3 regions of the Rhizobacter sp. P5_C2 genome follow, and region 3 is predicted to be linked to each of the others. Evidence: riboswitches for the same ligand, from Rfam matches in the RefSeq annotation. Region 3 holds a riboswitch; each other region holds the start of a gene.
What was found. A riboswitch is a leader RNA that binds a small molecule or an ion and turns the genes downstream of it on or off. The one in region 3 is predicted to bind cobalamin.
Positions count from the first base shown of each region.

Region 1: another riboswitch for cobalamin. It lies ahead of ACXJLU_RS16705 (cobyrinic acid a,c-diamide synthase CobB); the one in region 3 lies ahead of ACXJLU_RS28985 (TonB-dependent receptor).
Region 2: another riboswitch for cobalamin. It lies ahead of ACXJLU_RS16645 (TonB-dependent receptor); the one in region 3 lies ahead of ACXJLU_RS28985 (TonB-dependent receptor).

Region 1 covers NZ_JBFULV010000040.1:47,123-56,869, reverse strand. The annotation lists partial or broken gene ACXJLU_RS16760 (GTP-binding protein) at 1-103, opposite strand, end outside; tRNA gene ACXJLU_RS16755 (tRNA-Thr) at 147-221, opposite strand; tRNA gene ACXJLU_RS16750 (tRNA-Gly) at 289-362, opposite strand; tRNA gene ACXJLU_RS16745 (tRNA-Tyr) at 485-570, opposite strand; gene ACXJLU_RS16740 (outer membrane beta-barrel protein) at 710-1,327, shown strand; gene ACXJLU_RS16735 (uracil-DNA glycosylase) at 1,348-2,061, opposite strand; gene trpC (indole-3-glycerol phosphate synthase TrpC) at 2,058-2,846, opposite strand; gene trpD (anthranilate phosphoribosyltransferase) at 2,843-3,877, opposite strand; gene ltaE (low-specificity L-threonine aldolase) at 3,897-4,910, opposite strand; gene ACXJLU_RS16715 (anthranilate synthase component II) at 4,907-5,491, opposite strand; gene ACXJLU_RS16710 (Fic family protein) at 5,741-6,811, opposite strand; cobalamin riboswitch at 6,948-7,185, shown strand; gene ACXJLU_RS16705 (cobyrinic acid a,c-diamide synthase CobB) at 7,270-8,574, shown strand; gene cobM (precorrin-4 C(11)-methyltransferase) at 8,571-9,371, shown strand; gene ACXJLU_RS16695 (sirohydrochlorin chelatase) at 9,368-9,747, shown strand, end outside.
Region 2 covers NZ_JBFULV010000040.1:30,432-40,178, reverse strand. The annotation lists gene cobJ (precorrin-3B C(17)-methyltransferase) at 1-559, shown strand, start outside; cobalamin riboswitch at 605-813, shown strand; gene ACXJLU_RS16645 (TonB-dependent receptor) at 903-3,002, shown strand; gene ACXJLU_RS16640 ((2Fe-2S) ferredoxin domain-containing protein) at 3,027-3,368, shown strand; gene ACXJLU_RS16635 (CTP synthase C-terminal region-related (seleno)protein) at 3,370-4,065, opposite strand; gene trpE (anthranilate synthase component I) at 4,065-5,549, opposite strand; gene ACXJLU_RS16625 (chalcone isomerase family protein) at 5,962-6,603, shown strand; gene gph (phosphoglycolate phosphatase) at 6,679-7,353, opposite strand; gene ACXJLU_RS16615 (hypothetical protein) at 7,577-8,035, opposite strand; gene ACXJLU_RS16610 (hypothetical protein) at 8,236-8,670, opposite strand; gene ACXJLU_RS16605 (hypothetical protein) at 8,825-9,229, opposite strand; gene ACXJLU_RS16600 (TonB-dependent receptor) at 9,348-9,747, opposite strand, start outside.
Region 3 covers NZ_JBFULV010000124.1:630-10,376, forward strand. The annotation lists gene ACXJLU_RS28945 (MFS transporter) at 1-771, opposite strand, end outside; gene ACXJLU_RS28950 (ANTAR domain-containing protein) at 992-2,266, shown strand; gene ACXJLU_RS28955 (sensor domain-containing diguanylate cyclase) at 2,433-3,467, shown strand; gene ACXJLU_RS28960 (sulfite exporter TauE/SafE family protein) at 3,464-4,291, opposite strand; gene ACXJLU_RS28965 (EVE domain-containing protein) at 4,291-4,764, opposite strand; RNA gene ssrS (6S RNA) at 4,790-4,970, opposite strand; gene ACXJLU_RS28975 (cell division protein ZapA) at 5,011-5,331, opposite strand; gene ACXJLU_RS28980 (cell division protein ZapB) at 5,328-5,558, opposite strand; cobalamin riboswitch at 5,621-5,854, shown strand; gene ACXJLU_RS28985 (TonB-dependent receptor) at 6,011-7,918, shown strand; gene ACXJLU_RS28990 (bifunctional adenosylcobinamide kinase/adenosylcobinamide-phosphate guanylyltransferase) at 7,928-8,491, shown strand; gene ACXJLU_RS28995 (ABC transporter substrate-binding protein) at 8,488-9,375, shown strand; gene ACXJLU_RS29000 (FecCD family ABC transporter permease) at 9,422-9,747, shown strand, end outside.

The DNA of each region.
Region 1 (9,747 bases), on a different contig from region 3:
CCGTCGTGATCGCCGCCGTCAGCGTCGTCTTCCCATGGTCCACGTGACCAATCGTGCCCACGTTCACGTGCGGCTTGGTCCGCTCGAATTTGCCTTTTGCCATTTTTCGCGCTCCTAGCGGTCGAGATTGACAGTGCTGAAAAAACTGGTGCCCATGGCGCGGATCGAACGCGCGACCTCTCCCTTACCAAGGGAGTGCTCTACCACTGAGCCACATGGGCAGGTCTCTTGTGTCCTGTCGACACAGGGCTGACAACCTTTGGCAGTCAAGCCTCTGACGACACCTTGTGGAGCGGGAGACGGGAATCGAACCCGCGTCATTAGCTTGGAAGGCTAGGGTTCTACCATTGAACTACTCCCGCCCGGGAGCCCCACCCGCCCCGGCCGGAGCCTCTCATCGAGACCCTCACCGGAACGGTCTTGCAACAAACATCTAGCGATCTACCGTCCAGCGGTCTAGCAACTTACAGAATATGTTTCGCCGTGGTGGAGGAGGCTGGATTCGAACCAGCGTAGGCGTAAGCCAACAGATTTACAGTCTGCCCCCTTTAGCCACTCGGGCACCCCTCCGCGGCGAACTCGGGACTATACATCGAGTTGAGGCCTCTGACAAACCAGCGCCGCAAAAAACGCCGTCGCGGCGGCCGCCGGGGCCGGGATAATCGCGCCCGCCGCGGCATTTTCGCGGGTGACACGGAGGAGAGACCCCATGAAGAAGATCATCCTGGCCGCCGCGGTGCTCGCGTTGTCGGCCTCGGCCCACGCCCAGGCACAGCCTGACAACAGCGGCCCCGGCGTGCGGGTGCGCCCGTTCGTCGGCCTCGGCCTGACCTGGGGCGGCGACAAGCTCGACTCGGTCGAGTTCGAGGACGGCCACAGCACGTCGATCCGCGCCGGCGGCCTGGTCGACGTGAAAGCCGGCGTCGACGTGCATTTCGACAGCCCGTTCTCGGCGCAGATCAGCGTCGGCTACCACTTCCAGACGATCAACGGCGAGACGCGCAACGGCGACGACGGCCGCAAGACCTTCGACCGCTATCCCGTCGAGGTACTGGGCCACTGGGACCTGAACGACCAATGGCGACTCGGTGGCGGTCTGCGCTGGTCGCAGAACGCGAAGTTCTCGTCCAGCGGCGCGCTCGATGTCGGCAACGTCGAATTCGAATCGTCGACCGGTGTCGTCATCGAGGGCGAATACTTCATGACCCGGGCGATCGCGCTGAAGCTGCGCGCGGTGCACGAGAAGTTCACGCTGAAGGGCTACTCGACCGCGCCGGAGTACGACGGCAGCCACGTCGGCTTCTACGTCAGCTACTACTTCAACTGACCCCGGCCGGCTGGGGCCCCTCAGCGGCTCCAGTCGATCGGGCCGCCGTGCGCCTGCAGGTGCCGTTGCGCGGCACCGAAGTGCCCGTTGCCGATGAAGGGCACCGGCGGGCGGCGCGCCGACAGCGGCGACGGATGGTTCGACGCCAGCAGCAGCGCATCGGGCCCGCCGGTGTCGCGGATCAACGCGGCGAACTGCTGCGCATGCGCGCCCCACAGCATGTAGACGCAGGGCCGGCGCCGGCTCGCGACCGCCGCGACGATGCGCTCGGTCAACGGCTCCCAGCCATGGCGAGCGTGGCTGGCGGGCGCGGCCTGCTCGACGGTCAGCGTCGTGTTCAGCAGCAGCACGCCTTGCGCGGCCCAGCCGGACAGGTCGCCGGTCGCCGGCGCTTCGCCGAGGTCGCGCACCAGTTCCTTGACGATGTTGCGCAGGCTGGGCGGCAACGCCACGCCGGCCGGTACCGAGAACGCCAGCCCGTGCGCCTGGCCCGGGCCGTGGTACGGGTCCTGCCCGAGGATCAGCACCCGCACGTCGGACAGCGCCGTCAGCTCCAGCGCACGCAGCGGCTCGGGCGGGTAGACCACCGCCCCGTCGGCCACGCGCCGATCGACGAACTCGACCAATCCCTTGCCGGCGGCCGATTCGCGCCACGGCTGCAGCACCTCGCGCCAGCCGGCCGGCGCGGCATCGAGCAGCTGCGCCAGCGGCGTGCTCAGCGACAGCGAACTCACTGGAACAGCTCGCCCAGGGCCACGCCGGGATCCGGCGCCCGCATGAAGGCCTCGCCGACGAGGAAGGCATGCACGTTCGCGTCGCGCATGCGCTGCACGTCGGCGCGCGCGAGGATGCCGCTCTCGGTCACCAGCAGCCGGTCGCCGGGCACGTGCTTCAGCAGGCCGATCGAGGTGTCGAGCGTGACCTCGAAGGTCCGCAGGTTGCGGTTGTTGATGCCGACCAGCGGCGTCTTCAGCCGCAGCGCGCGATCGAGTTCGGCGCCGTCATGCACCTCGACCAGCACCGCCATGCCGAGCGCCTGCGCCTGGGCTTCGAGGTCGGCCATCTGCGCATCGTCGAGGCAGGCGGCGATCAGCAGGATGCAGTCGGCGCCCATCACACGCGCCTCGTACACTTGGTAGCTGTCGACCATGAAGTCCTTGCGCAGCACCGGCAGCGCACAGGCGGCGCGGGCGGCCTTCAGGTAGTCGACCGATCCCTGGAAGAACTGCCGGTCGGTCAGCACGCTGAGGCAGGCTGCGCCGTGCTGCTCGTAGCTCGCGGCGATCTCGGCCGGCACGAAGTGCTCGCGCAGCACGCCCTTGCTCGGGCTCGCCTTCTTGACCTCGGCGATCACCGCGGCCGAGCCGGCGGCGATCTTGCCGCGCAGCGCCTTCGTGAAGTCACGCAGCCCGCCGAGCGATTCGGCCTCGCGCCGCACCGAGGCCTCTTCGCGCAGCTTGCGTGCTGCCGCGATCTCGTCATGCTTGACCGCGACGATCTTGTTCAGGATATCGCTCATGCCGTCTTGAACTGGTTGGTGACTGCGACGAACTGGCTCAGCTTGGCCAGCGCCTTGCCCGAGGCCACCGCCTCGCGCGCCATCCGCACGCCCTCGGTCACCGACGACGCGACGTTCGCGCAGTACAGCGCCGCGCCGGCGTTCAACAGCACGATGTCGCGCACCGGCCCGTCTTCGTTCGCGAACGCGCGCTGGATGCACTGCACCGACTCGGCCTTGTCGGCCACCTTCAGCACGCGGGTGTCGTAGACCGGCATGCCGAAGTCGCTCGGGTGCACCATGTACTCGCGCACCTCGCCGTTCTTCAGCTCGCCGACCAGCGTCTCGCCCGACAGCGAGATCTCGTCCATGCCGTTCATGCCGTACACCACCATCACGTGCTCCGAGCCCAGGCGCTGCAGCACGCGCACCTGGATGCCGACCAGGTCGGGGTGGAACACGCCCATCAACTGGTTCGGGGCCCCGGCCGGGTTGGTCAGCGGGCCGAGGATGTTGAAGATCGTGCGCACGCCGAGTTCCTTGCGCACCGGGCCCGCATGCTTCATCGACGCATGGTGGTTGGGCGCGAACATGAAGCCGATGCCGCATTCCTGCAGGCACTGCGCGACCTGCGCGGCATTCAGGTTGACGTTGGCGCCGAAGGCCTCCAGCACGTCGGCGCTGCCCGAGCTCGACGACACGCTGCGCCCGCCGTGCTTGGCGATGCGCGCGCCGGCCGCGGCCGCGACGAACATCGCCGCGGTCGAGATGTTGAAGGTGTGCGCCGCGTCGCCGCCGGTGCCGCACAGGTCGACCAGGTGCGTCGTGTCGGCCACCACCACCGGCGTCGCGAACTCGCGCATCACCTGGGCGGCGGCGGCGATCTCGCCGATGGTTTCCTTCTTGACGCGCAGCCCCATCGACAGCGCGGCGATCATCACCGGCGACATCTCGCCGCTCATGATGCGGCGCATCAGCGTCAGCATCTCGTCGTGGAAGATCTCGCGGTGGTCGATGACGCGGGCCAGGGCTTCGGTGTTGCTGATGGACATGGTTCGGCTCGTCAAGGCGTCAGGAGGACATGTGCTCGCGCACCGCGGCGATCGCGCGGTCGACGCCGGCGGCATCGACGTCGAGGTGGGTGACGAAGCGCAGCCGGTACAGGCCGGTGGCCAGCACGCCGCGCGCCTTCAGGTGGTCGATCAGGCCGGCCGCCTTCGGGCCTTGCACGTCGACGAACACGATGTTGGTCTGCGGCGGCTCGACCGTCACGCCCGGCACGTCACCCAGGCCGGCGGCCAGCCGCTGCGCGAGCGCATGGTCGTCGGCGAGGCGCTCGACGTGGTGGTCGAGCGCATGCAGCACCGCGGCCGCCAGCACGCCCGACTGGCGCATGCCGCCGCCGAGCATCTTGCGCCAGCGGTGCGCGCCGTGGATGAAGGCCTTCGAGCCGACCAGCGCCGAGCCGACCGGCGCGCCGAGGCCCTTCGAGAAGCAGACCGACACGCTGTCGAAATGCGCTGCGATCTCGCGCGCGGCGATGCCCTGCTTCACCGCGGCGTTGAAGAGCCGCGCGCCGTCGAGGTGGGTCGCGAGGCCGCGCCTGCGCGCAAGGCCGGTCGCATCGGCCAGGTAGGCCTGCGGCAGCACCTTGCCGCCGAGCGTGTTCTCGAGGCACAGCAGGCGCGAGCGCGCGAAGTGCGAGTCGTCGGGCTTGATGGCGGCCTCGATGTCGGCGAGCGCCAGCGTGCCGTCGGGCTGGTGCTCGAGCGGCTGCGGCTGCACGCTGCCCAGCACCGCGGCACCGCCGCCTTCCCAGCGGTAGGTGTGGGCCATCTGGCCGACGATGTATTCGTCGCCGCGGCCGCAGTGGGTCATCATGCCGACCAGGTTGCTCTGCGTGCCGGTCGGCACGAACAGCGCGGCCTCCTTGCCGAGCAGCGCGGCGATGCGCTCCTGCAGCGCATTGACGGTCGGGTCGTCGCCGAAGACATCGTCGCCGACCTCGGCGCGGGCCATCGCCTCGCGCATCGCGGGCGTCGGCCGCGTGATGGTGTCGCTGCGCAGATCGACGACACCGTTCATGCGCGCAACTCCAGGAAGTTCTTCAGCATCGCGTGCCCGTGTTCGGTGAGGATGGATTCGGGGTGGAACTGCACGCCTTCGAGCGGCGTCTTCGTGCCAGCCAGTGCGGTGTGGCGCACGCCCATGATCTCGTCGTCCTGCGAGGTCGACGTGATCTCCAGCTCGGCGGGCAGCGTGTCGCGCTCGATCACCAGCGAGTGGTAGCGGATCACGGTGAACTGCTGCGGCAGCTCGGTGTAGACGCCGCGCTTGTCGGTGGTGATGACGTCGGTCTTGCCGTGCATCTGCGTCTTCGCGCGGATGATCTTGCCGCCCAGCGCCGCGCCGATCGCCTGGTGCCCCAGGCACACGCCGAGGATCGGCAGCCGGCCGGTGAACTCGCGGATCGCGTCGACGCAGATGCCGGCCTCGGCCGGCGAGCACGGCCCGGGTGACAGCACCAGCCGGTCGGGCTTCAGTTCGCGGATCCCGTCGAGCGTGATCTCGTCGTTGCGGAACACCCGCACGTCCTCGCCGAGCTCGGCGAAGTACTGCACCAGGTTGAAGGTGAAGGAGTCGTAGTTGTCGATCATCAGCAGCATGTGCTCAGGCCTCTGGAATCAGTGGGTTCGGGGCGGGTGCCGGCCGACGGCGGGTGGATCGCAGGGTCGGGGGCAGGGGCGCGGCGGAAGACTGGAGCGCCCGCGCGGGCGCCATGAGGTGGCTTCAGGTCGTTGGCTTGCGCCAACGCCAACCGCGGAGCGTCGCTGTGAATGAACGCGTGGAGACCATGGGGCCGCATTATGGCCTCGGGCCGGCATCCGAGAAAAGCCCTCCGGGATATTCCGGGGCTACGGCTGGGGCGGCTGCAAGACGGCGTTCAGCGCCAGGTTCACGTAGTAGTTTCCGCGACCGACCTTTTGTTTGCGCACGAAACCGCCCTGCGTCAACGCCTCCAGGTACTTGGTCGCAGTCACACGCGAGACGCCCAGGTCGTTTTGCAGGAACTCGATCTTGGTGTACGGGTGAGTGAACAGGTTGTTGATCAAGTCCTGGCTGTAGAACTTGTAGCCGCTGCGAATCCGATGCTTGTAGTCGAACAGCGCCGCCTTGATGGAATGAATCGTCGCGATGGTCCGACCGGCGGTTGCTTCCACCGCCTCCAGCATGTAGAGCACCCAGTCCTCCCATCGATCCTGGTCGCGCACCGCTTGCAGAAGACGGTAGTAGTCGGCCTTGGTGCGAACGATGTGGCTGCTCAGGTAAAGAACCGGTATGTCGAGCAAGCCTTCTTTCACCAAGTACAGGACGTTGATGAGGCGTCCCGTGCGCCCATTCCCGTCGTAGAACGGATGGATGCTCTCGAACTGGTGATGAATCAACGCCATCTTGATCAACGGGTCGACCGGGAATAGCTCGGGCTCATTGACGAAGTGCTCCAGGCCACGCATCAACTCGACGATCTCGGACGGCGTCTGCGGCGGCATGTAGACCGTCTGCCCGCTCGAATCCTTGAGGGCCGTGCCAGGCAGTTTCCTGAAGCCGGCGTTGTTGCGCTCCAGCTCGGCCTGGATCTCGATGATGTGGTTGGCGGTCAGCAACCCGCTGTCACGCACCAGGTCGAATCCGACGCGCAGCGCCTGCCGGTAACGCAATACTTCCTTGGCCGCCGGGTTCGCAAAGGCCTCTGGCAGCACATCGTCCTTGAAGAGTTCGTCATGCGTGGTGACGATGTTTTCGATCTCGGAACTGTCCTTCGCTTCCTGGAGACCCAAGGTGTTGATCAGGATTCCCTGGTTCGGGATGGAGGCGGCAATCCCCTTCAACTCGGCAAGTGCCCGACTGCTGCTCGCCAACCGCTTGAGGATGGCTGGTGCATCGAAGCGCGCGGGATTGAGCTGTGGGAGTGGGGCGATGACCATGGACAGGCGACATGTATAGGAAAAGCGATTTTCTATGCATGTGAGCCGCCATGCGCATAGAAATTCCGATTTCTTTGACATGTCCCAGGCACTCGTGCCCGGCAGCTGCTCGCCGCGCTCGGCGGGCTCGGCGGGCTATCATGCCGCCCACGTTGGTGCTCGCCGCGGCCGTCCGGTCGCGGCAGTGAAACGGGAATCAGGAAGATGAGCCCTGCCGGGGCGAATCCAACCTGAGCTGCCCCCGCAACGGTAAGCGGACGCCCTCCCCGGAGAGCGCTCCCGTGCGAATCACCCACTGTCGGCCCCGCGCCGATGGGAAGGGTGCACGGGAGATGTCCGCCAGCCCGGAGACCGGCCAACCCAGTGGGTGCGCGCCCGCGGCAACGCAGCGCATGCCTGTTCACGAGACCCTGCGGGGAAGCAGGGCGACGGCCGGTCTGTTGCGAGTTGTCCATTCGATGGAAGTCCCCGAGCTGCGCCCCGTGCGCTGCCCTGCCCTGCTGGTGTCCGCCCCCGCCTCCGGCCAGGGCAAGACCAGCGTCACCGCCGCGCTCGCGCGCCTGCACGCCCGCCGCGGCCGCCGCGTGCGGGTCTTCAAGGCCGGCCCCGATTTCCTCGACCCGATGATCCTCGCCCGCGCCAGCGGCTCGCCGGTGCAGCAGCTCGACCTGTGGATGGGCGGCGACGCACACTGCCGCGCGCTGCTGCACGAGGCCGCGCAGCATGCCGACCTGGTCCTCGTCGAAGGCGTCATGGGGCTGCACGACGGCACGCCGTCGACCGCCGACCTCGCGCTGCGCTTCGGCCTGCCGGTGCTCGCGGTGATCGACGGCAGCGCGATGGCGCAGACCTTCGGCGCCATCGCGCTCGGCCTCGCGAGCTACCGCGACGGTCTCGCGATGGCCGGCGTGCTGGCCAACCGCGTTGCCGGCGACAGCCACGCCGGGCTGCTGCGCGAGAGCCTGCCCGCGTCGATGCGCTGGTGGGGTGCGCTGCCGCGCGACGAGCAGATCGCGCTGCCCGAACGCCACCTCGGCCTGGTGCAGGCCGCCGAACTCGACGACCTCGACGCCCGCCTCGACCGCGCCGCCGATGCGCTCGGCCCCGATGCCGGCGAGCTGCCGCCCGCGGTCGGCTTCGAGCCCGGCCACGCGCCGCCCGTCGAGCCGCTGCTGCGCGGCGTGCGCATCGCGGTCGCGCGCGACACCGCGTTCTCGTTCCTCTACACCGCCAACCTCGCGCTGCTGCAGGCGATGGGCGCGAGCCTCGCGTTCTTCTCGCCGCTGCACGACACCGCGCCGCCCCCGTGCGACGCGATCTGGCTGCCCGGCGGCTACCCCGAGCTGCACCTGGACACACTGGCCGCCAATCGCTTCATGCACCAGGCGCTGCGCGACCACCATGCAGCCGGCACGCCGATGCTGGCCGAATGCGGCGGGCTGCTGCTGCTGCTGCAGGCGCTGACCGACGTGCAAGGCCGGCGCGCCGCGATGGCCGGGCTGCTGCCGGGCCACGCGGCGATGCAGACGCGCCTGGCCAGCATCGGCCTGCACGAGGCCGCGCTGCCCGAAGGCACGTTGCGCGGCCACAGCTTCCACTACTCACGGCTGGAATCGCCAATGACCCCGCTGTGCACCACGCAGCCGATGCGCGCCGGCCGGCGCGGCGAGGCGGTGTACCGCAGCGGCCGGCTGACGGCCTCGTACTTCCACGCCTATTTCCCGTCCAACCCGCAGGCCGTCGCGCGCCTGTTCACGCGATGAGCGCCGTGAACGCGATGTCGGGCCGCGTGTGGTTCGTCGGCGCCGGCCCCGGCGACCCCGAGCTGATCACCGTCAAGGGCCGCGCGCTGGTCGAGCGTGCCGGCGCGATCCTGTTCGCCGGCTCGCTGGTCAACGAGGCAACCACGCGCTGGGCCCCGCCCGGCTGCGTGATCGCCGACAGCAAGGACATGACGCTCGAGCAGATGGTCGCGTGGCTGATCGCGCAGGCCGCGCGCTGCGACACCGTCGTGCGGCTGCAGACCGGCGACCCGGCGCTGTACGGCACGCTGATCGAGCTGGTGCAGCCGCTCGACGCAGCCGGCATCCCGATCGCGGTGGTGCCCGGCGTGTCGTCGGCGATGGCCTCGGCGGCCGCGGCGGTCGAGAGCTTCACGCTGCCCGAGGTCACGCAGACGGTGATCTTCACGCGCGTCGAAGGCCGCACGCCGATGCCGGCGGGCGAATCGCTGGCCGAGCTGGCGGCGCACCGCTGCACGCTGTGCATCTTCCTGTCGATCACGCTGCTGCACAAGATCGAGGCCGGGCTGCGCGAGGCCGGCTGGGCCGACGACGCGCCGATGCTGGTCGTGCACAAGGCGAGCTGGCCCGGCGAGGAACGCATCGTGCGCGGCACGCTGGCCACCATCAAGCAGCAGTGCCGCGAGGCCGGCATCGTCAGCCAGGCGATGGTGATCGCGAGCCCGGCGCTGGGCGCGCGCGGCTGGGCCGAACTCGCCAAATCGAAGCTCTACGACGCTGCATTCACCCACCGCTTCCGGAAAGCGACCGCCCCATGAAAGACACCATCCTGCTGGTCGGCCACGGCTCGCGCGAGAAGAGCGGCAACGATGAGATCGAGCAATTCGCCGCGCTCTGGCGCGCGCGCCATCCGCACTGGCGCACCGAGCTGTGCTTCATCGAGTTCGCCGAGGTCGAGGTCGAGGACGGGCTGGACCTCGCCGCGGCCGGCTCCGAGCGCGTGATCGTCGTGCCGCTGATCCTGAACGCGGCCGGCCACGTCAACGTCGAGATCCCGTCGCACATCGCGCGGGCCCGGCTGCGCCATGCCGGCGTGCGCTTCGACTACGCGCCGCACCTCGGCGTGTGCGAGCCGGTGCTGGAGGTGCTGCGCCGCCAGCTCAAGCAGTGCATGCATGCGCTCGACATGCCCGA
Region 2 (9,747 bases), on a different contig from region 3:
GACGCCGTGGCCGGTGATCGCGCGCCGGCTCGATGCGGCCGCGCAGGCCGACTTCGTCGTCGCGCTCTACAACCCGAAGAGCGGCCGCCGCACGCGGCAGATCGTCGAGGCGCAGCGGCTGTTCCTGCGGCACCGCCGGCCCGACACGCCGGTGGCCGTCGTCAAGAGCGCCTACCGGCGCCGCGAGCGCATCGAGTTCACCACGCTGGCCACGATGGCCGAGAGCGAGATCGGCATGCTCAGCACGGTGCTGATCGGCAACAGCCACACCTTCGTGCGCGACGGGCTGATGGTCACGCCGCGCGGCTACTCGAACAAGTACGACATCGAGCAAGGCGGCGAGACGCGCGACGGCGAACGCGCCGGCCGCTCGCTGAGCACCGGCCTGCTGGGCTGGCTCGAAACACTGCAGGCGCAGGTCGCCGAGGGCCACACCATGGCCGACCTCGCGCGGCTGCACGGGCTGCCGGCCGACTACCTGGCGGCAACGCTGGCCGAGCCGATCGAGATCACCACCAGCAACACCACCAACGCGACGACCGACGAGGGGGAGGGCTGAGACCCGCGCGGGGGCGAGCCGATGGCCCCCGCGCGGCAGACACGACCAGGTGCCTGCGGCGTTCACTGCGCCGCGGGTCAAACGGGAACGGGGTTCGAAGCCCCGACTGCACCCGCAACGGTGTGCGAGCGCAGACGCGTCACGGCGGTTCTGTAGCGATACAGCACCGCCAGCCACTGGGCCCTCCGGCCCGGGAAGGCGACGCGTTCGGGGCCTGAAAGGGTCTCGGCTCGCGAGTCCGGATACCGGCCTGGCGTGAGGGGCCGCTGCCCGAGGGCCGCGGCGAACACCACGCATGCATCTGCGGGAATGCGGATGCCATGCAGCGACGAGTCTTTCAACGATGCAACAGCGCAAGCTGCCCCCCGCCCTGGCCGCCACGGCCCTGGCGATGACCTTCTTCACCCCTGCCCCGGCCACGGCCGAGGACAGCCCCGCCGCCCTGGCCCCCGTGACCATCATCGGCCGCGGCCAGGACATGATCGGCCTCGCCGACTCCGCCACCGAAGGCAAGGTCAGCGCCCAGCAGCTCGCGAACCGGCCGCTGCTGCGCCCGGCCGAGGTGCTGGAGACGGTGCCCGGCATGACCGTCACGCAGCACAGCGGCGACGGCAAGGCCAACCAGTATTTCCTGCGCGGCTTCAACCTCGACCACGGCAGCGACTTCGCGAGCTACGTCAACGGCATGCCGGTCAACATGGCCAGCCATGCGCACGGCCAGGGCTACATGGACCTCAACTTCCTGATCCCCGAGCTGATCGGCGCGATGCGCTACCGCAAGGGCGTCTACGCCGCCGAGGACGGCGATTTCGCAACCACCGGCTCGGCCCGCATCGAGTACCAGCGCGCGCTGCCGGCACCGATGGTCGACCTGAGCGTCGGCCCGCACGACTTCCGCCGCGTGCTCGCCGCGGGCAGCCGCCCGCTCGGACAAGAGAAAGACAGCGGCCCGACGCTGCTGGCCGCCTTCGAGGCCGCGACCAACGACGGACCGTGGCAGCAGCCCGAGCGGCTGCGCAAGGTCAACGGCGTGCTGCGCCTGTCCGAAGGCACGGCGCGCGACGGCTACGCGCTGACCGCGATGGCCTACCACGCCGAGTGGACCGCCACCGAGCACGTTCCCGAACACGCGATCGCCTCCGGCGAGATCGACCGCTTCGGCGAACTGGTGCCGGGCGACGGCGGGCGCACGCACCGCCACAGCCTGTCGGCCGACTGGGCCGGCAGCGACGGCAACACGCGCACGCAGGCCAGTGCCTACGTGATCGACTACGGCCTGAACCTGTTCTCGAACCCGTCCGGCTACATCAGCGGCGAGCAGGGCGACCAGCACGAGCAGGCCGACGAGCGCACCGTGTGGGGCGGGCAGGTGGCGCGCCACTGGGCGATCGCCCCGGCCGGCCACGAGACCGAGCTGACGCTGGGCGCGCAGCTGCGCCACGACCGCATCGGCACGCTCGGCCTGTACGGCACGGTGAACCGCCAACGGACCGGTACCGTGCGCGAAGACCGTGTGCGCGAGACGCTGCTGGGCCTCTACACCGAAGCTCGCACGCAATGGCAGCCGTGGCTGCGCAGCGACCTGGGCCTGCGTGTCGACACCGTGCGTGCGAACGTGACGCCGACCGGCGGCGATGGCAACGTCCAGAACGGCGGCAGCGCACAGGCCCATCAGGTCAGCCCGAAGCTGGGGCTGGCCTTCGGCCCGTTCGGCGAGACGATGCGCACCGAGCTGTACGCCAACTGGGGCCGCGGCTTCCACAGCAACGACGTGCGCGGCGTCACGGCGGCCGTCGACCCGGTGCCGGCGCTGGTGCGCGCCACCGGCAGCGAAATCGGCCTGCGCGCGGTGCCGTTGCCGGGCTGGAACACCAGCCTGTCGCTGTGGCAGGTGAAGCTGGCGTCCGAGCTGGTGTTCATCGGCGATGCCGGCGTGACCGAGCCCAAGGGCGCGTCGAAGCGCGCCGGCATCGAGTGGTCGAACGACTGGCAGATCAACCGCTGGCTGCTGCTGGATGCCGACGTGGCCTGGTCGCGAGCGCGCTTCGAGCAAGAAGCAGAGCCCGGCAGCGGCACCCACGTGCCGAACGCGATCCCACGCTCGGCCTCGTTCGCGCTGGCGGCCGACGACCATGGCGCGTGGTTCGGCGGGCTGCGCTGGCGCCACATCGGCAGCTACGCGCTGGAAGAGACCGGCACGCAGCGCTCGTCATCGCTGTGGACCGCGAACCTGAAGGCCGGCTGGCGCGCCAGCCCGTCGCTGCAGTTCACGCTCGACGTGCTGAACCTGTTCGACCGCGAAGCCTATGACATCGAGTACTGGGGTGCGGCGTGCTCGCGCAACGACGGCCCCAGCTGCAACGGTGGCGCGGGCATCGATGGCCGGCTCGTGCACCCGATGGAACCGCGCACGCTGCGCGTTTCGATGCGCGCCACCTTCTGACGACTCACCAAGGAACGCAAGCCCATGACTGACGAAGTGATCAAGCCCAAGATCGGCGAGTACCGCCGCCACCTGCTGATCTGCACCGGCCCGCGCTGCACGGAGCAGGGCGAATCGCAAGCCTTGTTCGACAGCCTGGGCGACAAGTTCAAGGCCGCCGGGCTGCACGAGGGCGAGCTGCGCGTGAAGCGCAGCCGCGTCAGCTGCTTCGCCGCCTGCAAGGGCGGGCCGGTGATGTGCGTGCAGCCCGACGGCACCTGGTACTACAACGTGACGCCGGCCAACATGGACCGCATCATCGAGCAGCACTTGGTGGGCGGGCAGCCCGTCGAGGACCTGGTGTTCCACCAGGGCCCGACCGGCTGAGTCAGCGCGCCGCGGCAGCCCGCACGAAGGCCGCGGCGATCGGCGGCACCGTGCCCTTCAGCGCGGCACGTTCCGGCTGGAACAGCGTGCCGACGAAGAACGGATGGCCGTCCAGCTCGATCGCGCGGACCTCGCCGTGCTCGTCGTGCGCGGTGGCGCGCAACGGGCCCTGCGTCAGCTGCGCGGCGAACGCCGGGTTCAGCCCGTAGTTGCAGCGGTAGCCCTCTTGCGCGGTCTCGGTGCCATACGCGGCCGCGATGCGCGAGCCGGGTTGCAGCCGCAGGTCTTGGCTCACCTCGACCAGCGAGCAGGCCAGCGCGCTGATCACCGCGCGGGGCGCCTGCGGCGCGGTCTCGGCATGCTCCGCATCGGCCCAGCCGAGCGCGTTGCGCGCGTACTCGATCACCGCATGCTGGAAGCCGCCGCAGGTGCCGAGGAAGGGCACGCCACGCTCGCGCGCGATGCGGATCGCCTGCAACACCGCGTCCATGTCGCGGTACGGGCTGCCCGGCACGCACCACAGGCCGTCGTACGCGGCGAGCGCCTCGTCGGCCGGCAGTGCGTCGCTCGCGAGCCAGTCGAACGCGACCGGCTGCGCAAGTTGCTCTGCCACCAGCCGCAGCGCGGCGGGAATCGCGCGGTGCGCGGTGATGGTGTCGTCGCGGTCACCGATCAGGCCGATGCGCCGCGCGCCCATCAGAAGCCTTCCTCGACCAGCTCGGCCGCGCGGATCAGCGCGCGGGCCTTGGCCTCGGTCTCCTTCCATTCGAGCTCGGGCACCGAATCGGCCACCACGCCGGCCGCGGCCTGCACGTACAGCGTGTTGTCCTTGACGATGCCGGTGCGGATCGCGATCGCCACGTCCATGTCGCCGGCGAAGCTCAGGTAGCCGCAAGCGCCGCCGTAGATGCCGCGCTTGACCGGCTCGAGCTCGTCGATGATTTCCATCGCGCGCACCTTGGGCGCACCGGTCAGCGTGCCGGCCGGGAAGGTCGCGCGCAGCACGTCGAGGCTGGTCATGCCGTCCTTCAGCAGGCCCTCGACATTGCTGACGATGTGCATCACGTGCGAGTAACGCTCGACCGTGAAGGCCTCGGTCACCTTCACGGTGCCGGTCTTCGCGATGCGGCCGATGTCGTTGCGCGCCAGGTCGATCAGCATCACGTGCTCGGCGCGCTCCTTCGGGTCGGTGCTCAGCTCGGCCTCGAGCGCCTTGTCCTGCGCCGGCGTCGCGCCGCGCGGGCGGGTGCCGGCGAGCGGGCGGATCGTGATCTTCTCGCCCTCGGGCGTGGTCTCCTGGCGCACCAGGATCTCGGGCGACGCGCCGACGATCTGGAAGTCGCCCATGTCGTAGAAGTACATGTACGGCGACGGGTTCAGCGAGCGCAGCGCGCGGTACAGGCTCAGCGGCGATTCGGTGTAGCGCTTCTTCAGCCGCTGCCCGACCTGCACCTGCATCATGTCGCCGGCCGCGATGTACTCCTTGGCCTTCAGCACCGCGGCGAGGTAGTCCTCTTTCGCGAACTCGCGCTCCACCGCGTGCGAGGTGCCGCGGCGCACCGGCGGCGCGGTGACGCTGTACTTCAGCTTGTCGCCCAGCTCGGCCAGTCGCCGCTTGGCCTTGAAGAAGGCCTCCGGCTGGCCGGGGTCGGCATAGACGATCAGGTAGAGCCGGCCCGACAGGTTGTCGATGACGGCCAGCTCCTCGCATTGCAGCAGCAGGATGTCGGGCGTGCCGATGCCGCCGGGCAGCTCGGTCTTCGCGAGCTTGGGCTCGATGAAGCGCACCGCGTCGTAGCCGAAGTAGCCGGCGAGGCCACCGCAGAAGCGCGGCAGCCCGGGGCGCAGCGCCACCTTGAAGCGCTTCTGGTACTCGGCGACGAAGTCGAGCGGGTTGCCCTCGTGCGTTTCGACGACCTGGCCATCGGTGACGACTTCGGTGCGGAAGCCGGTGGCGCGCAACTGCGTGCGCGCCGGCAGGCCGATGAACGAATAGCGGCCGAAGCGTTCGCCGCCAACCACCGATTCGAGCAGGAAGCTGTGCTTGCCGCTGCCGGTGCCGTAGGCGAGCTTCAGGTAGAGCGAGAGCGGGGTTTCGAGATCGGCGAAGGCTTCGGCGATCAGCGGGATGCGGTTGAAGCCCTGCGCGGCGAGGCTCTTGAATTCAAGTTCGGTGATCACGTTCGAGGGCCCTCCACGGCCCGGCGCGGCGCCCAAGGGGCGGGCCTGTGACTGCATTCTTCGGGTGGCACGCGGCGCGAGGTGCAAGGCGAGCGCGGCGGCCGATGGAGCCGGGGGGAGGGGTTGGAAACAACCCGGCCCGCGGCAAGCAAATCTAGGTGCTGGATGACCAGCCTGCGAGGATCAGGCCCGCCAGGGCCAGGCTCCCCGGTCGTTCGACCCTTTGGTTTGCTTGCGTGCGATGAACATCGAAAAAGTGTAGCAGGCTTGGCATTCCATCGAGGGAAGCGATCGGTCGTCCGTGAAATCATGAATGGACCGACGCCTGTCACCGTCAGACACTCCTGCGTTGCCCGGAGCGGCCCATACTGGGGTCGCCGGGCCCCATGACAACGAGATGGAGACTGCCGTGATTCGTCAAACCTTCCTGCTGGCCGTGACGGCCGCTGCCCTCGCGGCACCGCTTGCAACGCAAGCCCAGACCCAGACCCCAGCCCAACCCCAGGCCATCGAACTGGCGGGCGTGCGCTACGAGCCCACCGTGCAGGTGGCCAACACCAAGCTGGTGCTGAACGGCGCCGGCATCCGCTACAAGGCGATCTTCAAGGTCTACACCGCCGGCCTGTACCTGACGGCGAAGGCGACCACGCCCGAGGCGGTGCTCGCGACGCCGGGCCCGCGCCGCATGCACATCACGATGCTGCGCGACATCGACGCGAACGAACTCGGCAAGCTGTTCACGCGCGGCATGGAGCAGAACACGACGCGCGACGACTTCATGAAGTCGATCGCCGGCACGCTGAAGCTCAGCGAGGTGTTCTCGGCGAAGAAGAAGCTGGTGGCCGGCGATTCGTTCTACGTCGACTGGACCCCGGGCCAGGGCACGGTGATCGTCGTCAACGGCAAGCCGGCCAACGAGCCGATCAAGGAACCCGAGTTCTATTCGTCGCTGCTGAAGATCTGGCTGGGCCATTCGCCCGCCGATTCGGGGCTGAAGGATGCGCTGCTCGGCAAGACGGCCACCGGCAACGGTGCCGGCGCCGGTAATAACTGACCCCTCGGTCGACGGGTACGTCGACCGATCCCCCGAGGGGATGCGGGCCGGCTTGGGGCGGCCCGGCGCTCGGCCCTAGGCTTCGATCCACAATTGATCCAGTCGGTCGATGAAGCCATCAGCATCGACCTGACGCACCGGTTCGCCGTGGTTGTAGCCGTAGGTCACGAGGATGACCGGGCAGCCCGCGGCACGCGCCGCCTGCGCATCGTTGGCGGAATCGCCGACCATCAGCACCTGTGACGGCGGCACGCCGAGCGCCTTGCACGATTCGAGCAGCGGCAGCGGGTGCGGCTTCTTCTGCGCGAACGCATCGCCGCCGAACACGTGGAGGAAAAAGCCGGCGAGCTGCTTCTTCTCGAGCAAGGCCTGCGCGAACGCCGTCGGCTTGTTCGTCAGGCAGGCCAGCGGCACGCCGGCACGCTGCAGGCGCAGCAGGCCTTCGACCACGCCGGGGAACACCTCGGCATGCTCGCCGTTGACGCGCCGGTAGTGCCGCTGGTAGCTGGCCCAGGCGTCGTCGTAGCGCTCGTAGTCCGCGCCCACCTCGGCCAGCGTGCAGCGGATCAGGTGCTCCGAGCCCTTGCCGACCGTGTCCGCGATGAAGTCGCGGCCGATCGGCGGCAGCGCCAGCTCGCCGAGCATCGCGTTCAATGCGACGGCGAAGTCGCCGAGAGTGTCGACCATCGTGCCGTCGAGGTCGATGAGCGCGGCGCGCCAGGCGGGGTGGTTCGACCGAATAGAGTTCACAACTGCGAAATAGAGTTCAAAAAGGAAGCGAGCCCTGCCGCATTCTCTCAACAATAGAGTTTCAAACCACCGACGTGCCAAGCCCTGATCGCCGTCATCGGCGTTGGCAGGACCGGGAGGTCGACGGTTGCGGACGCTCGTCAACGTGCCGTGCCGCCAGCGGATCGCGCCCACTTGCAGACAGCGGCGAGGTCCGATCTTCACGCGCCCAGAGCGCCCTCGGTCACCTGTCCCAGAAACTGATCCTCTTGGCTTTCGCGGGCAGCGCTGCTGTTGCGACCGGTCCGGCCTGCTTGGGGCACAGGTCGCTCAAGAGCATGCTTCTACGCTGCAGCATCTCCTTGGCCTCCTGTGGCATCAACTTGCGGAGTGTTGGACGGGCCTCGGTGGGGCGATAGAGCTTCCACAACCAATGCTGCCCGCGCTCGTCTTTGCAAACGTATACGGCCACATAGGGGGCACCGATCTCGACGAACTTGCTCGGAGCGAAACGGTCCACTCGCTTGTCCGAGAACAGGATAGTGGTCTCGGCCGCCACGAAACCGCCTTCTCGATACCGGCTGAACTCACGGTCAATGTTCACGAAGTCCATCATTCCGGACGTGCGGTACATCCGCAAGAAAAATGGCAGAAACACGGCGATCGCGAGCATCGCAAGGAAAGCTTCGAAAGACAACGACATAGCTGCTCTTCTTCGGTCAGGAGTACCGGCGCAGGCTAGCCGGATGTGAAAGTTGACCCGATCCGCGACGCTGCCCGAGTTGATCGCCAAAGAGTTGACGCTCAACGTATGACATGCGAGTCGCTTGGAGGCCGAAGGCAGTAGGCATCCTCTCGATGAAAGGGTTTGGCCCCATACGCCTCGCCTCTGCCTATGGCCTGTCATTTGTCGACGGAAGGATCGTGCCGGACCAGAAGGAACTTGCGCGGCACGAAGTAGTGAATCATTGAGATTCGGTCTCGGTAGAGGTAGACGGATGTCGAACAACCCGCGCACAGACCGTGCGCGTCCTTCTCGAAGATGAGCTTGGAGCCGACATGGATGCTTGGCTTCTCGGCAAAGTGAGAAATGACGCTCTCCGCCGTCGCGGGGCTGGGTGTCCAAGGTGCTCTATCCAGGGCTTCGACGACGTACTTTTGCTCCGCCTCGGTCAGCCCTAGGTTCTTCAGATCTCCGCCCTCGCATCCCTTCGAGGGATCAGTGCTGCACTTCCACCATTTGTTGTCGCTTCCATAGGTGGAGGAGTGGGTTGTCTTCGAGCACCCACTCTGGAAGACCACGAGAAGAATCGCTGCAATCAGCGTGAGGGTTTTCATTTGAGTAGGAATAGTGTTTGACGTCAGCTGCGTGCCCCACCTTGCCGAAGGCAGCTCAGCTCGATGGAGGAGTTGGAGGTCAGTGCACTCAACGAAGCAGGGTCATCCATGGCGGCTTCACTCTCGCCGGTCAAGCTTCATGCTGTTGGCCAACTCAGCTACCACCACCGAAAGTGGCGAACGGAAGGCAGGCACACATCACCGCCTTGGGGAAGAGCGTTCCAAGCAGAACGCCCGCGACTGCGCCACAGATCGACCAAACCGCAAGGGCGCCGAGGTCAATGGGCAACGGGCCTAGCAAGCCTCGTCCAAAGCATGCAATCCAGAAGCACCCAATTGCACCGACCGTGACACCGAGGAGTCGGTCCTTTCGCGAGACCGGCGCATGCCACCAGCGCTGAAAGCCATGCTTTGCAGATTCAGTGATCGTCGTCATCGTGGCCTGCTCGATGTGTTGTTCGCCGGCCAGCACGATAACAGTCGACGCGTCCCAGACCGTCGGCAACAAGAACGCCCGGATTTCATGGAGGTTGTCGCTGCTGAACGCGACACGATTCATACGCACTACTCAGAGGGAAGACACCGGCTTGGCGTTTGCAGACTCTATTGAGGCGTACCACGGGGTCGAGGGCATGAGGTTCACCGAGAGGAGTTCAGGGGCCGGACCCATTCTCCCTTCAGATCTCGGAACTCCCGAACGACACCCGCAGCCCGATCCACCCGGCCCGCGGCGCCCCCGGCGCGACGAACTGCTCGTGCCGCCAGTCCGCAGGCGGTTGCACCGCCCCGTTCGCATCGAACGCGTTCGTGCCGAGCAGGCCGCCGGTGGAGTACTTGCGATCGAACACGTTCGACACCTTGGCGAACAGCTCCCAGCCCGGCCGGAAGGTCCAGCCCGCGGTCAGGTCGAGCAACGCAAACCCGGCGGTGCTGCCGCTGCCGAAGAAGTCGACGCCATCGGCCTGGTGGGCATTGTTCTCGTTGCCGCGCACGTATTGCTTCGATTGCGCCCGCAGTTGGCCGCCGATGCGCCAGCTCGGCGTGGCCTGCAGGTCCAGGCTGAGCTTCAGCGTGTGG
Region 3 (9,747 bases):
GGCCGCCAGCATCGTCAGTTGCCCCGCCTGCACCTTGCTGACGCCGAACTGGTCGTAATAGTAGGAAGGCAGGAAGGTCGTGAGCCCGATGAAGCCGCCGAAGGTCACCGCGTAGATCAGGCTGAAGGCCCAGCCGTCGCCCTCGAACAGGCAGGCGATGTGCTCGCGCAGGCTCGCATGGCTGTCGACATCGGGCGGCTCCTTCGCGAGCAGGATCATCACCAGCATCGGCACCGCGATCGCCGCGGCCGCGACGCCGTACACCGCCTGCCAGCCCAGCCACTGCGCGAGCGGCGGCGCCACCAGCACCGACACCGCGGTGCCGACGTTGCCGGCGCCCACCAGCCCCATCGCGAGGCCCTTGTGCTGCGGCGGGAACCAGCCGGCCCCGAGCGACAGCGCGACGCCGAAGCTCGCCCCGGCGATGCCCAGCAGCACGCCCATCGCGAGCAGCTCGTTGAAGCTGTGCACGAAGAAGAAGCCGAACAGCATCGCGACCGCGATCAGGCCCATCTCGACCAGCGTCGCACGCTTGCGGCCGATGTACTGCGCCAGCACGCCGAGCGGAAAGCGCATCAGCGCGCCGGCGATGATCGGCACCGACAGCATCAGCCCCTTCTGCGCCGGCGACAGCGAGAAGGTCTCGCTGATGAAGGGCGCCATCGCGCCGTTCAGCACCCAGATGCAGCAGGAGAACGCGAAATACAGGAAGGCCGCGAACAGCGTCGGGCCGTGGCCCGCGCGCAGGAAGCTCTTGAACGAGGTTGACATGTGCAGCGCCGAAGCTGTTGGCACATGAATGCCCACTTCGTCGTGAGCATCACCCGCGGTGCGGTGGCAAGGTCGGGTGCAGCGTCACACCCGACCCATGCTTTGCAAGCGCCATGCCAACGACGCGGTGCGAGGCGCTGGTATGGTTCGTTCCTTGCACGATGCATCACGCTTCGTGCTCACTTCTCCTCTGACGGCGGCCTCGCCGAACCGGCTTTCCATGACTTCTGCCCTGATCCTGCTCGGTCCGTCCCAGGGCCTGCCTGCCTTGCAGGCCGACCTGCAATCGAGCGGGATTCACGTGCTTGGTGCGGTGGCCTGCGGCAACTTGGTGCGGGAAGCGATCCGGCTCGGCCCCGACGTGCTGGTCTGCCACGATGCGCCGGGCGATGCGGCGGTGTTCGACGCCTGCGCGCTGCTGGCGGCCACCGCGCCGCGGCCGGTGGTGCTGTTCACGCAGGACCCCGACGCGCAGAAGATCGAGCGTGCGCTCGCGAGCGGCATCCACGCGTACGTCGTCAACGGCTATGCGCCGGCGCGGCTGCGGCCGGTGCTGCAGCTTGCGCAGGCGCGCTTCGAGCACGAGCAGAAGCGGCAGGCGGCGCTCGACGATGTGACGCATCGCTTCGAGGAGCGCAAGCTGGTCGACCGCGCCAAGGGCATCCTGATGCGGGCGCGCCAGGTGTCCGAGGACGAGGCCTTCCGCGTGCTGCGCACGGCCTCGATGCACAGCAACCAGCGCGTCGGCCAGGTGTCGCAGCAGGTGATCGAGGCGGCGCGCTACGCCGAGGCGGTGAACCGCGCCGGGCAGCTGCGCATGCTGTCGCAGCGCATCGTCAAGCTGTACGCGCTGAGCGCGCTGGGGGTCGACAGCGGCGCGCATGCCGGGCTGCTGGACGAATCGCGCACCCGCATCGACGCCAACATGGTGGCCTTGCGCAAGGCGGTGTCGCAGGCCACCTTCGGCGACCTGCTGACCGCCGTCGAGGTGCCGTGGCAGCGGCTGAAGGCGGCGCTCGCCGATCCGCCGGTGCGGGCGCTGGTGGCCGATGTCGACGTGCTCGCCGAGCGCGTGCTGCTGCAGGCCGACCAGCTCACCAGCAACCTCGAGACGGCCGGGCTGGTCGCGACGCTGCATGTGCTGAACGTCTGCGGCCGCCAGCGCATGCTGTCGCAGCGCTGGGCCAAGCAGGTGCTGCTGGCCGAATTGCTGGACGGCGACGCGGCGGCGCGGGCGCGCGCGCTCGGCCACGAGGCCGGCACCGCCTTCGACGACGCGATGCGCTACCTCGACGACATCCCGCTGAGCGCGCCGGACATCCGCGAATCGCTGGCCGCGGCCCGCGACGCCTGGCTGGCGCTGACACGCGCCGGCGGCCAGGCGGCCGCGCTGCCCGGGCGGCGCGCGCTCGGCGAGGCCAGCGAGACGCTGCTGGGGTTGTTCGAGCAGCTGACCGGCCAATACGAGCGCAGCATGCAGGTGCTGATGGGCTGACAGGCCGAAGGTCTGTAAATGAGGGGCTGAAAGTCTCAGATACCCCGTGAGTGAGGGGGGCGGCGCAAGCTGCTGCCGCTATGATGAACAGAAGAGACATGGGAAGCGGCTGAAGGGGGTGAAGAGGACGCCCAGCCGCTTCAAAGCAGCACACCCGACCCATCGCATGACTGAAACCAAGCCCCTGGCCGTGCCCGCCCGCGTGGACAACGCGCGCGCGCTCACCGCATCGCTCGGGCTCGCGCCCCAGGCGCTCGGGGCGCTGGTGTTCACGCTGGCCGACCGGCTCGACGCCCCGCTGGCCATCAAGGAAATCGCCTCCGGCCGCTACGTCTATGCCAACGGCCGCATGGACACGCTGGTTGGCCGCACCACCGACGGCCTCTCCGACGAAGACTGGCTCGACCCGGCCCAGGCCGCCACGCTGCGCACAGCCGACCAGTCGGCGATGGTGCAGACGCTGCCGCAGGTCAGCGAGCACCGCATCGAGCGCAAGGGCGGGCGGCGCGAGTTCAGCGTGACCCGCCAGGCGCTCGCGGCGCAAGATGGCGGCGCGCCGCGCTACCTGTGCTGCCTGTGGCTCGACCAGACCACGCAGCGCCAGCACGAGACCCAGCTGCAGCTCGCGCTGCAGCAGCTTGAGCAGCAGCAGCAGGCGAGCGAGGCCTTGCGCCGCGAGATGCAGGACCAGGGCCTGCGCGACACGGTGACCGGGCTGTACCAGCGGGCGCACTTCGACGACCAGCTGCGCCGCGAGGTCGATCTGTCGTCGCGCGAGCACCGTGAGTTCGCGCTGGTGTCGGTGGCGCTGGATCCGCTGGCCGACGAGGTCAAGGCCCTGGGCCCCGAGGCACGCCAGCGCGTGCTCGAGGCGCTGGGCCGGCTGCTGCGCAGCAACACCCGGGCGATGGATGCGTCGTGCCGGCTCGAGGAAGACCTGTTCGCGGTGCTGCTGTCGGGCGTCGGCCTGGCCACCGCCCATGCACGGATGGAGGGGCTGCGCCGCCAGTGCGCGACCCAGATCGTGATGCTGAACGGGCGCGACCTCGGTTTCACGGTGTCGATGGGCGTCGCGAGCTTCCCGCACACGGCGCACACGCAGGAAGAATTGCTGAACGCTGCCGATGCGGCGCTGGCCGAGGCGCGGCGCCGCGGCGGCAACCACGTGACGCTCGCGAGCATCCGCTTCGAGACGAACTAGCCGGCCAGCCCCTTGATGCCCTTGTAGAGCATGTAGCTCGCGAGGCTGTACAGCAGCAGCGCGAACACCCGCTTCAGCTTTGCGGTGTCGATCCGGTGCGCGGTGCGTGCCCCGAGCGGTGCCGTCATCACGCTGGCGACCGCGATCACCAGCAGCGCCGGCAGGTAGATGAAGCCCAGCGTGCCCGGTGGCATGTCGTGCAGCGACCAGCCCGCATAGACATAGCCGATGGTGCCGGCCAGCGCGATCGGGAATCCCAGCGCCGCCGAGGTCGCGACCGCGGTGCGGATCGGCACGTTGCACCAGGTCATGAACGGCACCGACACGAACGCGCCGCCGGCGCCGACCAGCGCCGACAGCATGCCGATCACACCGCCCGCGCCGAACATGCCGGCGCCCTGCGGCAACTGGCGCGTCGGCTTGGGCTTCTTGTCGAGGAACATCTGCGTCGCCGAGAAGCCGATGAACAGCGCGAACAGCAGCGCCAGCCAGTTGGCCGGCAGCGCCTTCGCGATCTGCGCGCCGAGCAGCGAGCCCAGCACGATGCCGGGCGCGAGCAGCTTGACGATGTCCCAGCGCACGCCGCCGCGCTGGTGGTGGGCGCGCACCGACGAGATCGACGTGAAGCAGATCGTCGTCAGCGAGGTCGCGACCGCCATCTTCACGATGTAGGCCTCGGGGAAGCCCTTCAGCGTCAGCAGCAGCGTCATGAACGGCACCAGCATCGCGCCGCCGCCGACGCCCAGCAGCCCGGCCAGGAAGCCGGTGAATGAACCCAGGATCAGCAGTTCGAGGATGAGTTGCCAGCCGAGATCGAAGCCCATCAGGGCTTCCGATCCAGCAAGGCGAGCACCGAGGCCCACTCCTGCGGCGCCACCGGCGTGATCGACAGCCGGTTGCCGGGCTTCAGCACCACCATCGATGCGAGCGCCGGCGATTCGCGCATCTCGCGCAGCGACAGCAGCCGCGTCTTGCGCTCGAGCGCCACGTCGACATGCCACCAGCGCGGCTTCTCGGCCGTGGCCTTCGCGTCGAAGTACTTGCTCTTCGGATCGAACTGCGTCGCGTCGAGGGTGGGCTCGCCGGCCACGCGCGCCAGCCCGGCAACGCCGGGCTCGGGGCAGGACGAGTGGTAGAACAGCACGCCGTCGCCGATGCGCATCTGGTCGCGCATGAAATTGCGGGCCTGGTAGTTGCGCACGCCGACCCAGGGCACGCGCTGCTTGGTCGCAGCGGCCAGGTCATCGATCGAACACTCGTCGGGCTCGCTCTTCATGAGCCAGAACTGTTCGGTCATGGTGCTGCTGAAGCTGGGGAAATAAGGTGTCCGTCACGCACCGTGAGCCGCATTCCTGAACCCAGGCAGTTCAGGTGGGCGAGGTCAGCCGGGCTTCGGGTTCATCTGACGCGAGACGATCACACCAACCGGGCGATGTTCCAAGCCCTTGCTCGTAAGAGCATCGGTTCAAGGAAATATAAAACTCACGCGAACGCAACGGACTCGAAGAATTCTACGCGCGTCATCGGTCGCGAGTGTGTCTGTTCAGAGCAATTGCCCGTCGGCGCCAAGGGCTTGGTCGACACGGCGGATCAAAGCGTCTATGTCGATGTCTTCGGGGTTCGACGACAGCACGACCGGAGCGGGCGATGACTTCGGTGCGGCAGGCCGTTCGGCCAGTGCGTAGGCCAGGTTCAAGGCCGCCAGCACCGCGATCCGCTCGCGCGCCTTGACGCGGCCGCCGTCGCGGATCGCGCTCATTTCGCGGTCGACGTTGCCGACCGCCTCGAGCAGCGACGACTCGCCGCCTTCCGGGCAGCCGAGGATGTAGCTCTGCCCCATGATCGTCACTTCGATCTGCTTCATTTGGAGCGAGCTCCGGTGTCGGCACCGACGGCCGCCGGATCGGCCGGCAGGCGCTCGAGCAGCGCATCGATGCGGCCGCGCGCGGCGTTCAGCCGCGAGCGCAGGTTGTCGCGCTCATGCGTGACGGTCGCGAGTTGTTGTTCCAGCAAGGCGTTGGTGCGCTTCAGTTCATCGTGCCGCAGCAGCAGGCGCTCGAGGCGTTCTGCGAGTTCGTGGATCTTGGCCATGGCGCACCAATGGTGGATGGGAGCGCCGATTGTAGAGGGGCCGACCCGCCCGGCTTACAACCTACAATCGCGCCCGTTGGTGCCCGTGCCGGTGTTCACGCCGGCACAGTTAAACGGGAAGCAGAGGTTGCTCGACCGCCCTGGTCGCACGGCCCACCTGCGCTGCCCCCGCAACGGTAAGCGGACGAAGCCGATCGGCTTCAACCCCTGCGCATTGCCACTGGAGCCTCGCCGCTCTGGGAAGGTCGCACGGGTGGTTCCGCCAGCCCGGATACCGGCCAACAGGGCGGCGCCGCGTGCAAGCGTGGCGCCATGGGTGCGCACCAGCGGGGAAGCTGGCGCGCGCGGCTAGATCTATGGCAGTTCCTCTGATGAATTCTCGTACTCCGCAGCTGCGCGCGCCTGTCGCGCCGAGCCTGCTTGCCGGCGCTTGCGCCGCTGTTTTCGCTTCCATGCTCACCGTCCCCTCCGCCCAGGCGCAGACGGCCACCGCCGCCGCCGTCGCGGCCGACGGCAGCAGCGTGTTCGCGCCGGTGATCGTCACCGCGACGCGCTTTCCGGAAGACGCGTCGAAGCTGCCGTTCGGCGTCAGCGTGATCACGTCGGCCGACATCCGCGAAGCCGGCGTCACGACGGTCAACGAGGCCATCATGAAGCTGCTGGGCGTGCCCGGCCGGCTTGATTTCTATGGCGGCGGCGACTACTCGCTCGACCTGCGCAACTTCGGCACCACCTCCGACAACAACCAGGCGGTGATCGTCGACGGCATCAAGATCAGCGAGGCCGACCTCGGCGGCACGCGGCTCGCCGGCATCCCGATCGATTCGATCGAGCGCATCGAGGTGATCCGCGGCAGCGGCGCGGTGCTGTACGGCGAAGGCGCGACCGGCGGCGTGATCGTCATCACCACCAAGGCCGGCGCGGGCCTGCAGCGCAAGAGCGGCGCACAGGTCTACGCCGCGATGGGCAGCCACGCGCTGCTCGACACGCGCGCCAGCGGCACCGTGGTGGCCGGCAAGTTCTCGCTCGACGTGGCCGGCAACCACCGCGAGACCGACAACCACCGCGACAACTTCCGTTCCGAGATCGAAGGCGCCTCGGCCACCGTGCAATGGCAGGTCGCCGATGCCTTCCGGGTCGGCGCGCGCACCGGCTGGGACCAGCTCGACAGCGGCCTGCCGGGTTCGCTGACGGCCGCACAGTACGCCGACAACCCGCGCCAGACGAACACGCCGAACGACCGCGGGCGCATCCGCAACCGCAACCAGGGGCTGTTCGGCTCGGCGGTGCTGGGCGATTGGCAGCTCGGCCTGGACGCCGGCTGGCGCGACAAGCACCTGGAGAGCACCAGCAGCGGCGTCTCGACCTACGGCTACGACATCAACGCGAAGAACTACGCGCTGCGTGCGCGCAACGAGATGGCGCTGGCCGGCGGCCGCAATGCGCTGAGCTTCGGCATCGACCATGCTGACTGGACGCGCGCGACGGTCTTCAACTCGACGGCCGACCAGACCTCGCGCGCGCTCTATGCGAAAGACGACTACAGCTTCGCGTCGGGCACGCGGGTCAGCGTCGGCGGGCGCAGCGAGCACATCGAGAAGACCAGCACCGACACGACCACCGGTATCGACGACACGATGCACGCCTGGGAGCTGGGCCTGCTGCAGCCGCTGTCGACCTCGACCTCGGTGTACGGCCGGATCGGAAGCAGCTACCGGCTGGCGAACGCGGACGAATACAGCTTCACCGTCGGCGAGCTGCGCCCGCAGACCTCGCGCGACACCGAGATCGGCCTGCGCTGGCAGGCCGGTGGCACGCGCGCCGAAGTGCGCGCCTACCGCAGCAAGCTGACGGACGAGATCGGCTACGACCCGAACGAGCCGAACGGTCAGTTCTTTGGTGCCAACATCAACTTCGCGCCGACGCGCCGCCAGGGCGTCGAGGCGGAGTTGTCGCAGGCGCTGGGCAGCACGGCCAACGTGCGGGTGGTGGCCGCGCAGCGCCAGGCGCGCTTCACCGCCGGCCGCAACGACGGCAAGAACGTGCCGCTGACCGCGAAGACCACGCTGGCCCTGCGCGGCGACTGGTCGTTCGCGGCGGGCCACCGGGTCGATGCCGGCGTGAACTACGTGTCGTCGCAGACGCCGGACTTCCAGAACGCCTGCACGATGCCGGCCCACACGACGCTGGACCTGCGCTATGCCTACCAATGGCAGATGCTGGAGTTCGCGCTCGGCGTGACCAACGTGACCGACAAGCAGTACTACACGCTGGCCTTCCGCTGCGTGGGTGGCCAGACCAGTTCGATCTACCCGGAAGACGGCCGGGCCTTCACCGGCTCGGTGCGGATCCAGTTCTGATCGCGGCCGATGGCGAGCCATGAACTGATCCTCGGCGGCCAGCGCAGCGGCAAGTCGCGCTGCGCCGAGTCGCGTGCGATCGCGTGGCTCGCGGTGCCGGGGCACGAGGCGGCCTTGCTGGCCACCGCGCTGCCCGGCGATGGCGAGATGCGCGAACGCATCGCGCAGCACCGCAGGGATCGCGCCGAGCGCGTGCCGCGGATGCTCACGCACGAGGTGCCGACCGACCTGGCGCTGGCCGTTGCCGAGCACAGCCGGCGGCAGCGCCTGCTGGTGATCGACTGCCTGACGCTGTGGACCACCAACTGGCTGATGCCGATGCAGGGCGTGGCCCCGGCCCCCGAGAGCTGGCAGGCCGCGTCGCAGGCGCTGCTGCGCTCGCTCGATGCCGCGCCGGGCCCGGTCGTGCTGGTGTCGAACGAGATCGGCCTCGGGCTGTCGCCGATGACGCGCGAGGCGCGACACTTCGTCGATGAACTGGGGCGCCTGCACCAGGCGGTCGCCGCGCACTGCGCGCGCGTGACGCTGATGGTGGCGGGGTTGGAACTGGCCGTGAAGGCGGAGACGCGATGACGATGCATGGGATCCTGAGGCAGCTGCTGGTCGCGACGCTGCTCGCCGCGACGAGCCTGTGCGCGACCGCCGCCCCCATCACGCTGACCGACGACCGCGGCCGTGTGCTGACTCTGCCCGCGCCGCCGCAGCGCGTGATCAGCCTGCTGCCGTCGCTGACCGAGAGCGTCTGCGCGCTCGGCGGCTGCGCGCGGCTGGTCGGCACCGACCGCTATTCCAATTCGCCGGCCGAGGTGCTGGCGCTGCCGAAGCTGGGTGGCATCGACGATGCGCAGGTCGAGCGCATCGTCGCGCTGAAGCCCGACGTGGTGCTGGCCGCCACCTCGGCGCGCATCGTCGAGCGGCTCGAACAGCTCGGCGTGCGCGTCGTCGTCGTCGAATCGAAGACGCATGCCGACGTGCAGCGCAGCCTGGCCACGATTGCGCAGCTGCTCGGCACGCCGGAACGCGCCGCGCCGGTGTGGGCGCGCATCCAGCGCGAGATGGCCGAGGCCGCGGCGCGCGTGCCGGCGCGGGTGCGCGGGCAACGGGTGTACTTCGAGGTCGATGCGTCGCCGTACGCGGCCGGCAGCAGCTCGTTCATCGGCGAGACGCTGACGCGGCTCGGCCTCGGCAACATCGTCACGCCTGAGCTCGGGCCGTTCCCGAAGCTGAACCCGGAGTACGTGCTGAAGGCGCAGCCCGACATCCTGATCGGTGCGCAGCGCAACGTGAGCGAGATGCCGGCGCGCCCGGGCTGGCGCGCGCTGCGGGCGGTGCAGGGCGGGCGCAGCTGCGGCTTCGACCCGGCGAAGTACGAGGTGCTGATCCGCCCGGGGCCGCGCATGGGCGAGGCGGCGCTGCAGCTCGCCGGCTGCGTCGCAGGCCTTCCGGAGCCGCGCTGACGTGAACGGACTTGCGCTCCGCCTGCGACGGCGCCTGGTCGTCGCGATGCTGGTGTCGACGCTGCTGCTGCTCGTCGCCGGGCTCGCGTCCGGCAGCGAGGGCTGGTCGCTGCCGTCGCTGTGGGGGCCGGATGCGTCGCTGATCGTCGGCCAGATCCGCGCGCCGCGCACGCTGGGGGCGTGGCTGGTCGGCGCCTTGCTCGGGCTGGCCGGCGCGGTCGCGCAGGGGCTGTTCCGCAACCCGCTGGCCGATCCCTACCTGCTGGGTGCTGCGTCGGGCGCGACGCTCGCGGTGGTGCTCGGGCTGGCCGCGCAGGCGCTGGCCGGGCACTACATCAGCCTGTCGGCCGCCGACCTGCTGTCGCGCGCCGG